One region of the Enterobacter sp. CFEC122 genome, then DNA from elsewhere that is predicted to be linked to it. Evidence: predicted binding sites of a transcription regulator. Region 1 holds the regulator's gene; each other region holds the start of a gene.
The links. Region 1 encodes Fur, which represses iron uptake genes when iron is present. Its sites were predicted from a motif close to ATAATAATGAGAACNACTATCAA; they were not measured.
Positions count from the first base shown of each region.

Region 2: a site for Fur is predicted at 1,646-1,668, ahead of gpmA (2,3-diphosphoglycerate-dependent phosphoglycerate mutase). Genes of this name have one in related genera too.
Region 3: a site for Fur is predicted at 1,351-1,373, ahead of efeU (iron uptake transporter permease EfeU). Genes of this name have one in related genera too.

Region 1 covers NZ_JBRIQR010000053.1:21,325-24,590, reverse strand. Annotated here, with positions in the region: partial or broken gene ACVCAM_RS23940 (OprD family outer membrane porin) at 1-868, shown strand, start outside; gene chiQ (ChiQ/YbfN family lipoprotein) at 916-1,242, shown strand; gene fur (ferric iron uptake transcriptional regulator) at 1,334-1,780, opposite strand; gene fldA (flavodoxin FldA) at 2,072-2,602, opposite strand; gene ybfE (LexA regulated protein) at 2,758-3,045, opposite strand; gene ybfF (esterase) at 3,174-3,266, opposite strand, start outside.
Region 2 covers NZ_JBRIQR010000001.1:31,366-34,631, reverse strand. Annotated here, with positions in the region: gene galK (galactokinase) at 1-453, shown strand, start outside; gene galM (galactose-1-epimerase) at 447-1,487, shown strand; gene gpmA (2,3-diphosphoglycerate-dependent phosphoglycerate mutase) at 1,694-2,446, shown strand; gene aroG (3-deoxy-7-phosphoheptulonate synthase AroG) at 2,508-3,266, opposite strand, start outside.
Region 3 covers NZ_JBRIQR010000001.1:365,718-368,983, forward strand. Annotated here, with positions in the region: gene ACVCAM_RS01705 (NupC/NupG family nucleoside CNT transporter) at 1-1,177, opposite strand, end outside; gene efeU (iron uptake transporter permease EfeU) at 1,429-2,262, shown strand; gene efeO (iron uptake system protein EfeO) at 2,303-3,266, shown strand, end outside.

The sequences.
Region 1 (3,266 bases):
TAACTTTGACTACGGTGACGCAGGTGCGCTGAGCTTCTCCTATATGTGGACCAACGAGTACAAAGCACCGTGGCACATTGAAATGGACAAGTTCTACCAGAACGATAAGAAAACCAAAGTCGATTACCTCCACTCGCTGGGTGCGAAATACGACTTCAAAAACGATCTGGTTCTCGAAGCGGCATTCGGCCAGGCGCAAGGCTATATCGATCAATACTTTGCCAAGGCCAGCTATAAGTTTGATATTGCGGGTAGCCCGCTGAGTACCAGCTACCAGTTCTACGGTACGCGCGACAAAGTCAGTAACGGTGGCGTCAATGATATCTACGACGGCACCGCGTGGCTGCAGGCGTTAACCTTCGGCTACAAGGTCGGTCAGGTTGATTTACGTCTGGAAGGCACATGGGTGAAAGCGGAAGGGCAGCAGGGCTACTTCCTGCAGCGTATGACCCCGACCTATGCTTCCTCCAACGGTCGTCTTGATATCTGGTGGGATAACCGCTCCGACTTCAACGCCGACGGTGAGAAAGCGGTCTTCTTCGGCGCGATGTATGACCTGAAAAACTGGAACCTGCCGGGCTGGGCCGTGGGCGCTTCTTACGCTTACGCCTGGGATGCAAAACCTGCCGACATGGCAACACCGGATGCTTACTACGATCCAAACTATCGCCTGAAAGAGTCTTCCTACAGCCTGGATGCTATCTATACCCTGCAGGATGGCCGCGCGAAAGGCACGATGTTCAAACTGCACTTCACCCAGTACGACAACCACTCCGATATCCCGAGCTACGCGGGCGGTTACGGCAACATCTTCCAGGATGAACGTGACGTGAAATTCATGGTTATCGCACCGTTCACCATCTTCTGATGAATCGTCCGGCGGGTTAGATCCCGCCGGACCGGAGACTGCAAATGATGAAAAAAATCGTAATCGTCGCGCTGTTGGCATCGGGGCTGGTGGCGTGTGCCCAGACTCAGGCACCGAAAGAGGACTCCCGCCTCAAGGAGGCCTACAGCGCCTGCATTAATACTGCGGAAGGATCGCCGGAGAAAATTGAAGCCTGCCAGAGCGTGCTGAACGTGCTGAAGAAAGAGAAAGCGCACGAGCAGTTCGCGACGCAGGAGAATGTCCGCGTGATGGATTACCAGGCCTGTATCCAGGCACGTAAAACCGGTAACGATCAGGAAGTGGCGAAGCGTTGCGATAAGATCTGGAACGAGATACGCAATAATAATAAATAAGTTGCTTTACGCCCGGTGGCACTGTGCCACAGGGCTTTTTTCTGGCAAAAAAAAGCCAACCTTACGGCTGGCTCAGAGTATGAACACTCACTTATTTTGCGTCATGCGCATGTTCATTTTCGCGGCAATCGCCTTCAGCGCAGTGACCATAAAGGTACAGGCTGTGGTTGGTCAGACGGATGCCGTGACGCGCGGCGATTTCACGCTGGCGCGCTTCGATAGAGTCATCGCTAAATTCAATGACCTTGCCACAGTCGAGGCAGATCAGGTGATCGTGGTGCTGCTGCTGGGTCAGTTCGAAGACAGATTTACCACCTTCGAAATTATGACGGGTGACAATGCCCGCGTCATCAAACTGGTTCAGCACGCGATAGACGGTAGCCAGCCCAATCTCTTCACCCATGTCGATAAGACGTTTATAAAGGTCTTCCGCACTGACATGGTGATTGTCTGGACCCTGAAGCACTTCGAGGATTTTTAACCGAGGAAGCGTAACTTTCAGGCCAGCCTTCTTTAATGCGGTATTGTTGTCAGTCATGCGGAATCTGTCCTGTTGCTAAACGATTCACTTCTGTAGGAAGTGACAGAAAATGCACCCGGGATAATGCGTCTCATTATAGAACTGCCATGGCTAAATGAAAACTGCAAGTCTCAGGCAAAATATGCTTATAAAAATGGGGTATCACCAACAAACTTGCTCGGTGGAAAACCACATTTTATCAGGGAGACATTGTACAGGTCTGGGCGAAAAAGTTAAAAGATTGTAGCAATTAATTTAATCGGTTTGACCTGGTGCGCGGGCGCAACCGCCGTTGCGCCGCGATAAAAATCAGGCGTTGAGAATATCGTCCAGGTGCAGTTCTTCACGGATCTGCTTAACCCATTTCTCGACGCGCTCTGCAGTCAGTTCTGGCTGACGGTCTTCGTCGATGGCCAGACCCACGAAATGATCGTCATCGGCCAGGCCTTTGGACGCTTCGAAGTGGTAACCGGCGGTTGGCCAGTGGCCGACGATCACAGCGCCATTCGGCTCAATGATGTCGCGGATGGTACCCAGCGCGTCACAGAAGTACTCGGCGTAGTCTTCCTGGTCGCCACAGCCAAACAGGGCAACCAGCTTACCGTTGAAGTCCACTTCTTCCAGCGTCGGGAAGAAATCATCCCAGTCGCACTGGGCTTCGCCGTAGTACCAGGTCGGAATACCCAGCAGCAGAATGTCATAGCCTTCGAGATCTTCTTTGCTGCTCTTGGCGATGTCATGCACATCAGCAACGTCTTTACCGAGCTGTTTTTGAATGTTTTTCGCGATATTTTCGGTATTGCCGGTATCACTGCCAAAGAAAATGCCGATGATTGCCATGAGTAAAATAACCTCTTGAAACTTAATAGTATGGTGGCGCAATTCGGCCACGGATAAGGGCAATAATAGCAGAACTGGCAACCCTGCGGAAACAGCTATCGCGCAGGACTGCACTCTGTGCTACATGAAAAGGGTAATTAAGGGAATTTTCAGACTTATGCTTGGCTGCGCAGCATCTCAAGCTGGGCGATCAACATCTCTTCAATGAGCTCGCTGCGGCTAATATTTCGCGCGTCGGCCAGCTCGTTAAGCGCATCGACCGCGTTGGCGTTGAGCTTCAGTTCGACACGCTTAAGCCCACGATTTTTATCGCGTTTAAGCTGATTGCGTTTATTGATACGCAGCTGTTCATCGCGCGAAAGCGGATTCGTCTTCGGTCGTCCCGGGCGACGCTCATTCGCGAACAGATCTAGTGTCGTACGGTCCGTTTGTTCTTTGGCCATGATTCTGAGACTTCGGGGGAAACACGCCGCCCTGCTAATGCCCGGGCGATAAGCGCGCCATCATACATCACCAAAAACGGCGCGCCAACGACTGGAAGCCCGCAGCCTTCCAGTCGCTCTCTTTTTAATCAATTTGCAGTATCAGCAAGATAGCGGCGAATGGCGCGCAGCACGGCGTCAGGTTTTTCCGCATGCACCCAGTGCCCGGCTCCGGCAATGAC
Region 2 (3,266 bases), on a different contig from region 1:
GGCGCCCGCTTCTTCCAGCAGCCCGCCCTGCGCGACGTCACGCTCAATGAATTTAACAAAGTGGCGCACGAGCTGGACCCGATTGTCGCCAAACGCGTTCGTCACGTGCTGACGGAGAATGCCCGTACCGTTGAAGCCGCGTCCGCGCTGGCGAAAGGTGACCTGAAACGCATGGGTGAACTGATGGCGGAATCTCACGCCTCCATGCGCGATGATTTTGAAATCACCGTGCCGCAGATCGACACCCTGGTGGAGATCGTCAAAGCGGTCATTGGCGACAAAGGCGGCGTGCGCATGACGGGCGGCGGTTTTGGCGGCTGCATCGTTGCGCTGGTGCCTGAGGAGCTGGTCCCTGCTGTACAGGACGCCGTGGCGAAGCAGTACGAAGCAAAAACAGGTATCAAAGAAACCTTCTATGTTTGCAAAGCATCACAAGGAGCCGGACAGTGCTAAACGAAACACCTACCCTCGCACCGGATGGTCTGCCGTATCGCCTGTTAACCCTGCGCAATCGCGCGGGGATGGTGGTTACGCTCATGGACTGGGGTGCAACCCTTCTTTCAGCACGCGTACCGATGCCGGACGGCAGCGTGCGCGAAACCCTGCTCGGCTGCGCATCGCCCGAGCAGTATGTTAATCAGTCTGCCTATCTGGGTGCATCCGTAGGGCGCTATGCGAACCGCATCGCGAAGAGCCGTTTTGAACTCGACGGCGTGCAGTACACCCTGCTGCCAAGCCAGGGTGAGAACCAACTGCACGGTGGCCCGGACGGGTTTGATAAACGTCGCTGGAAAATTGTTCGTCAAAACGACGGCGAAGTGCTGTTCTCGCTGGATTCGCAGGACGGCGATCAGGGCTTCCCGGGTAACCTTATCGCCTCCGCGCGCTTTACATTGACCGACGACAACCGTATCGCCATTGAATACCGTGCGACGGTCGACAAGCCGTGTCCGGTCAACCTGACCAATCACGCGTACTTTAATCTGGACGGTAACCAGTGCGACGTGCGGAACCACAAGCTTCAGATCCTGGCGGATGCGTATCTGCCGGTTGATGAGATGGGCATTCCGTACCAGGGCCTCAAAGACGTGAGCGGCACCAGCTTTGACTTCCGCAGCGCGAAATCCATCGCCCAGGATTTCCTGAGCGATGACGACCAGCGCAAGGTGAAAGGCTACGACCACGCGTTCCTGCTACAGGCTAAAGGCGATGTGAAACAACCTGCCGCACAGGTCTGGTCCACCGATGAGAAGCTGCAGATGACGGTTTATACCACCGCTCCTGCCCTGCAGTTCTACTCAGGTAACTATCTCGGCGGCACGACGGCGCGCGAACACGAAGAGTACAGCGACTGGCAAGGGCTGGCGCTGGAGAGCGAGTTCCTGCCGGACAGCCCGAATCATCCGGAATGGCCGCAGCCGGACTGCGTGCTGCGCCCAGGTGAAGAGTACGTTAGCGTGACGGAATATCATTTTATTCCACATTAATATTCAGCCCTCCCTCCGGAGGGCTTTTTTCTGTGCGCCTTGCTGAAAATAGCGCCGATCGCAGACAAAATCATAACCCTGGATTCACAAGCATCTTACACTCAGAGACTATTTTCGCTATGGTTAGGGTTAAGCGTTGCTGCTGGCACGGCCACGGCAATATAATGAGAATTGTTATCATTCTAAAAATGCTTGAGGAGTAAGAGATGGCTATTACTAAGCTGGTTCTGGTGCGTCACGGCGAAAGCCAGTGGAACAACGAAAACCGCTTTACCGGTTGGTACGACGTTGACCTGTCCGAGAAAGGCGTAAGCGAAGCAAAAGCAGCAGGTAAACTGCTGAAGGAAGAAGGCTTCAGCTTTGATTTTGCTTACACCTCTGTGCTGAAACGTGCCATCCATACCCTGTGGAACGTGCTGGACGAACTGGACCAGGCCTGGCTGCCGGTTGAGAAATCCTGGAAACTGAACGAGCGTCACTACGGTGCGCTGCAGGGCCTGAACAAAGCGGAAACCGCTGAGAAATACGGTGACGAGCAGGTTAAACAGTGGCGTCGCGGCTTCGCGGTCACCCCACCAGAGCTGACCAAAGATGACGAGCGCTACCCGGGCCACGACCCGCGTTACGCGAAACTGACCGACGCTGAGCTGCCAACCACCGAGAGCCTGGCGCTGACCATCGACCGCGTTGTGCCTTACTGGAACGAAACCATTCTGCCACGTCTGAAAAGCGGCGAGCGCGTGATTATCGCCGCTCACGGTAACTCCCTGCGTGCGCTGGTGAAATACCTGGACAACATGGGTGAAGACGAAATTCTCGAACTGAACATCCCAACTGGCGTACCGCTGGTGTATGAGTTCGACGAAAACTTCAAGCCAATCAAACACTACTACCTGGGTAACGCGGACGAAATCGCAGCGAAAGCGGCGGCCGTTGCGAACCAGGGTAAAGCGAAGTAATTTTCGCTGACCATAAAAAAAGCGCGGAACCGTCCGCGCTTTTTTATTTGAGCCGTCAGAATTAACCGCGACGCGCTTTCACCGCATTCGCCAGCTGGCGCAGGATGGCGTCGGTGTCATCCCAGCCGATGCAGGCATCGGTCACGCTCTTGCCGTACACCAGCGGCTCGCTGCCTTCCAGGTTCTGGTTACCTTCAACCAGATGGCTTTCGATCATCACCCCAATTACCGCCTTCTCACCGCCGGCAATCTGCTGACAGACGTCTGCGCCCACTTCCATCTGCTTTTTAAACTGCTTGCTGGAGTTGGCGTGGCTGAAATCGATCATCACCTGCGGTGGCAGCCCGGCTTTTTCCAGCCCGACTTTGACTTCGGCCACATGCTTTGCGCTGTAGTTCGGCTCTTTGCCGCCGCGCAGAATGATATGGCAGTCACCGTTACCGCTGGTGTTAACGATGGCGGAGTGGCCCCATTTGGTCACGGACAGGAAGCAGTGCGGTGCGCCCGCTGCGTTGATGGCGTCGATAGCCACCTTAATGGTGCCGTCAGTGCCGTTTTTGAAGCCAACCGGACAAGAGAGACCGGACGCCAGCTCGCGGTGAACCTGAGATTCAGTAGTGCGGGCACCAATTGCCCCCCAGCTCATCAGGTCTGCCAGATACTGGGGCGTAATCATATCCAGGAACTCACCGGCCGCAGGCAGCCCGCTGTCGTTAATCTCCAGCAGCAGCTTGCGCGCAATGCGCAGGCCGTCGTTGATCTGGAAGCTGTTATCCATGTGCGGATCGTTAATCAGCCCTTTCCAGCCAACGGTGGTGCG
Region 3 (3,266 bases), on a different contig from region 1:
CCAACCCCGCAAAGCTCGCCGACAGCAAACTCACCAGCGTCGCGCCGTACACCAGACGCAGCCCGAAACGCGATACCACGTTACCCTGCTGCTCGTTCAGGCCCTTAATCGCCCCGGCCACGATGCCGATGGAGGCAAAGTTCGCGAACGAGACGAGGAAGACGGATAAAATCCCCAGCCCGCGCGGGGACATCTGGTGCGCTATTTTCTGCAGCTCAATCATCGCCACAAATTCATTCGCCACCAGCTTGGTCGCCATAATGCTGCCCGCGTTTAAGGCATCGCTTAGCGGAATCCCTACCAGCCACGCCAGGGGATAAAATACATAGCCCAGGATCTGCTGGAAGCTCATGCCAAATACGCTAGAGAAGAGGGCATTAACGGCGCTAATAAGCGCGATAAAGCCAATCAGCATCGCCAGAATAATCATCGCCACTTTAAAACCGGCCAGAATATACTCGCCGAGCATCTCGAAGAAGCTCTGGGATTCATGCAGTTTTTCGAGCTTAACATCCGGTTCCGCTTCCGGGCGCGACGGGTTGATGACTGAGAGGATAATAAAGGTGCTGAACATGTTGAGAATCAGCGCCGCGACGACATATTTGGCGTCGAGCATGGTCATATACGCCCCGACAATCGACAGGGAGACCGTCGACATGGCCGTGGCCGCCATGGTGAACAGACGACGCGAGGAGAGATCGCCCAGCACGCCTTTGTAGGCAATGAAGTTTTCCGACTGGCCGAGGATCAGCGAGCTCACCGCGTTAAAGGATTCCAGCTTGCCCATACCGTTCAGTTTTGACAGCAGCGTACCGATTACCCGAATAAAAATTGGCAGGATCCGCCAGTGCTGAAGAATACCGATCAGCGCGGAAATAAAAATAATCGGACAAAGCACGCCGAGGAAAATGAACGCCAGCCCTTTTTCACCCATACCGCCAAAGACGAAATTGGTGCCTTCGCCAGCAAATTTGAGCAGTGACTCAAAAAATCCTGAGACGTATTTAATCAGGAATAACCCGCTTTCGGCGTGCAGGAAAAAGAACGCCAGCGCAATTTCAATAACAATCAGCTGTAAAACAAAACGAACCCGAATTTTCCGGCGGTCAAAACTCGTAAGCCAGGCGAGCGCAAGAATAATCACCAGCGCCAGCAGGAAATGGACAATTTTAAACATGGTTTATTTTCAGTTAGGTTGTGAGGCGGATATTTAGCCACAGCCCTGAATCAGCGTAAATGGGCATTTTCGTTATAACTTATAAACCTGAACGTTACGTACGTCACTATTATCAGGCTTTGCGTTTACAACTCGTCATCAAAACACCGCACATTTCGCTTGTTTTTCTTTCCGTCGTAATGATAATCACTATCACAAGAATTTACCTTTCTTTGCATCAGTTGACCGTGATAAACATTTAAGGTGTCGGCATGTTTGTTCCATTTCTCATTATGTTACGTGAAGGGCTCGAAGCCGCCCTTATCGTGAGCCTCATCGCCAGTTATCTGAAGCGAACCCAGCGCGGGCGCTGGATTGGCGTCATGTGGGTCGGCGTATTCCTTGCCGCGGCGCTCTGCCTGGGCCTGGGCATTCTCATTAACGAAACCACCGGCGAGTTCCCGCAGAAAGAGCAGGAGCTGTTTGAAGGTATCGTCGCCGTGATTGCGGTGGTGATCCTCACCTGGATGGTGTTCTGGATGCGTAAAGTCTCGCGTAACGTGAAGGTGCAGCTGGAGCAGGCGGTGGATAACGCGCTGCAGAAGGGGAACAACCACGGCTGGGCGCTCATTATGATGGTCTTTTTCGCCGTCGCGCGTGAAGGGCTGGAGTCTGTTTTCTTCCTGCTGGCGGCGTTTCAGCAGGATGTGGGGATCTGGCCGCCGCTGGGGGCCGTGCTGGGCCTCGCCACGGCCGTGGTGCTCGGCTTCCTGCTGTACTGGGGCGGTATCCGCCTGAACCTGGGCGCCTTCTTCAAGTGGACCAGCCTGTTTATTCTGCTGGTGGCGGCGGGTCTGGCGGCAGGGGCGATTCGCGCCTTCCATGAAGCGGGCCTGTGGAACCATTTCCAGGACGTGGCGTTTGACCTCAGCAACGTTCTCTCCACGCACTCTCTGACCGGCACCCTGCTCGAAGGTATCTTCGGCTATCAGGAAACGCCGAGCGTCAGCGAGGTGGCGATGTACTTCATTTATCTGGTTCCGGCGCTGGTGCTGTTCGCCATGCCGCCGCGTACCGGCACGCAGGCGTCGCGCGTTGCGCCGTAATTTTTGATTTAGTGACAATATACTTTTAAAGGGAAGAGTCATGGCAATTCAGTTCCGTCGTAGTGCGTTATGCGCAGGCATTGCCGCGCTGTTCGCTTCTGCATTCTCCGCCTGGGGCGCGGATGTTCCACAGGTTAAGGTCACCGTCAACGACAAGCAGTGTGAGCCGATGACCCTCACGGTGAACAGCGGTAAAACCCAGTTTATTATTCAGAACCACAGCCAGAAGGCGCTGGAGTGGGAGATCCTGAAAGGCGTTCTGGTGGTGGAAGAGCGTGAAAATATCGCCCCTGGCTTTAGCCAGAAGATGACCGCCAACCTGCAGCCGGGCGAGTATGAGATGACCTGCGGCCTGCTGACCAACCCGAAAGGGAAGCTCATCGTCAAAGGTGAAGCGACGGCCGATGCGGCGAAAGGCGCTGCGGTGCTGAGCCTGGGCGATGCAATTACCGCGTATAAGGCGTACGTCACGAAAGAGACGGCGGAGCTGGCGACGGCAACCAAAGCCTTTACCGATGCGGTGAAGGCCGGGGATATCGAAAAAGCGAAATCCCTCTATGCGCCAACCCGTCAGCACTACGAGCGCATCGAGCCGATCGCCGAGCTGTTCTCTGACCTTGATGGCAGCATCGATGCCCGTGAAGATGATTTCGAGCAGAAGGCCGCCGATCCGAAATTCACCGGTTTCCACCGTCTGGAGAAAGCCCTGTTTGGCGACAACACCACCAAAGGGATGGAGAAATACGCTGAGCAGCTGAACAGCGACGTGCTGGAGCTGCAAAAGCGCATCAGCGAGCTGGCCTTCCCGCCGTCTAAAGTGGTGGGCGGCGCGGCCGGTCTGATTGAAGAAGTGGCCGCGAGCAAAATCAGCGGTGAAGAGGATCGCTACAGCCATACCGATCTGTGGGACTTCCAGGCTAACGTCGACGGCGCGCAGAAAATTGTTAACCTGCTGCGTCCTCAGCTGCAGAAAGAGAACGGCGAACTGCTGGCCAAGGTGGACG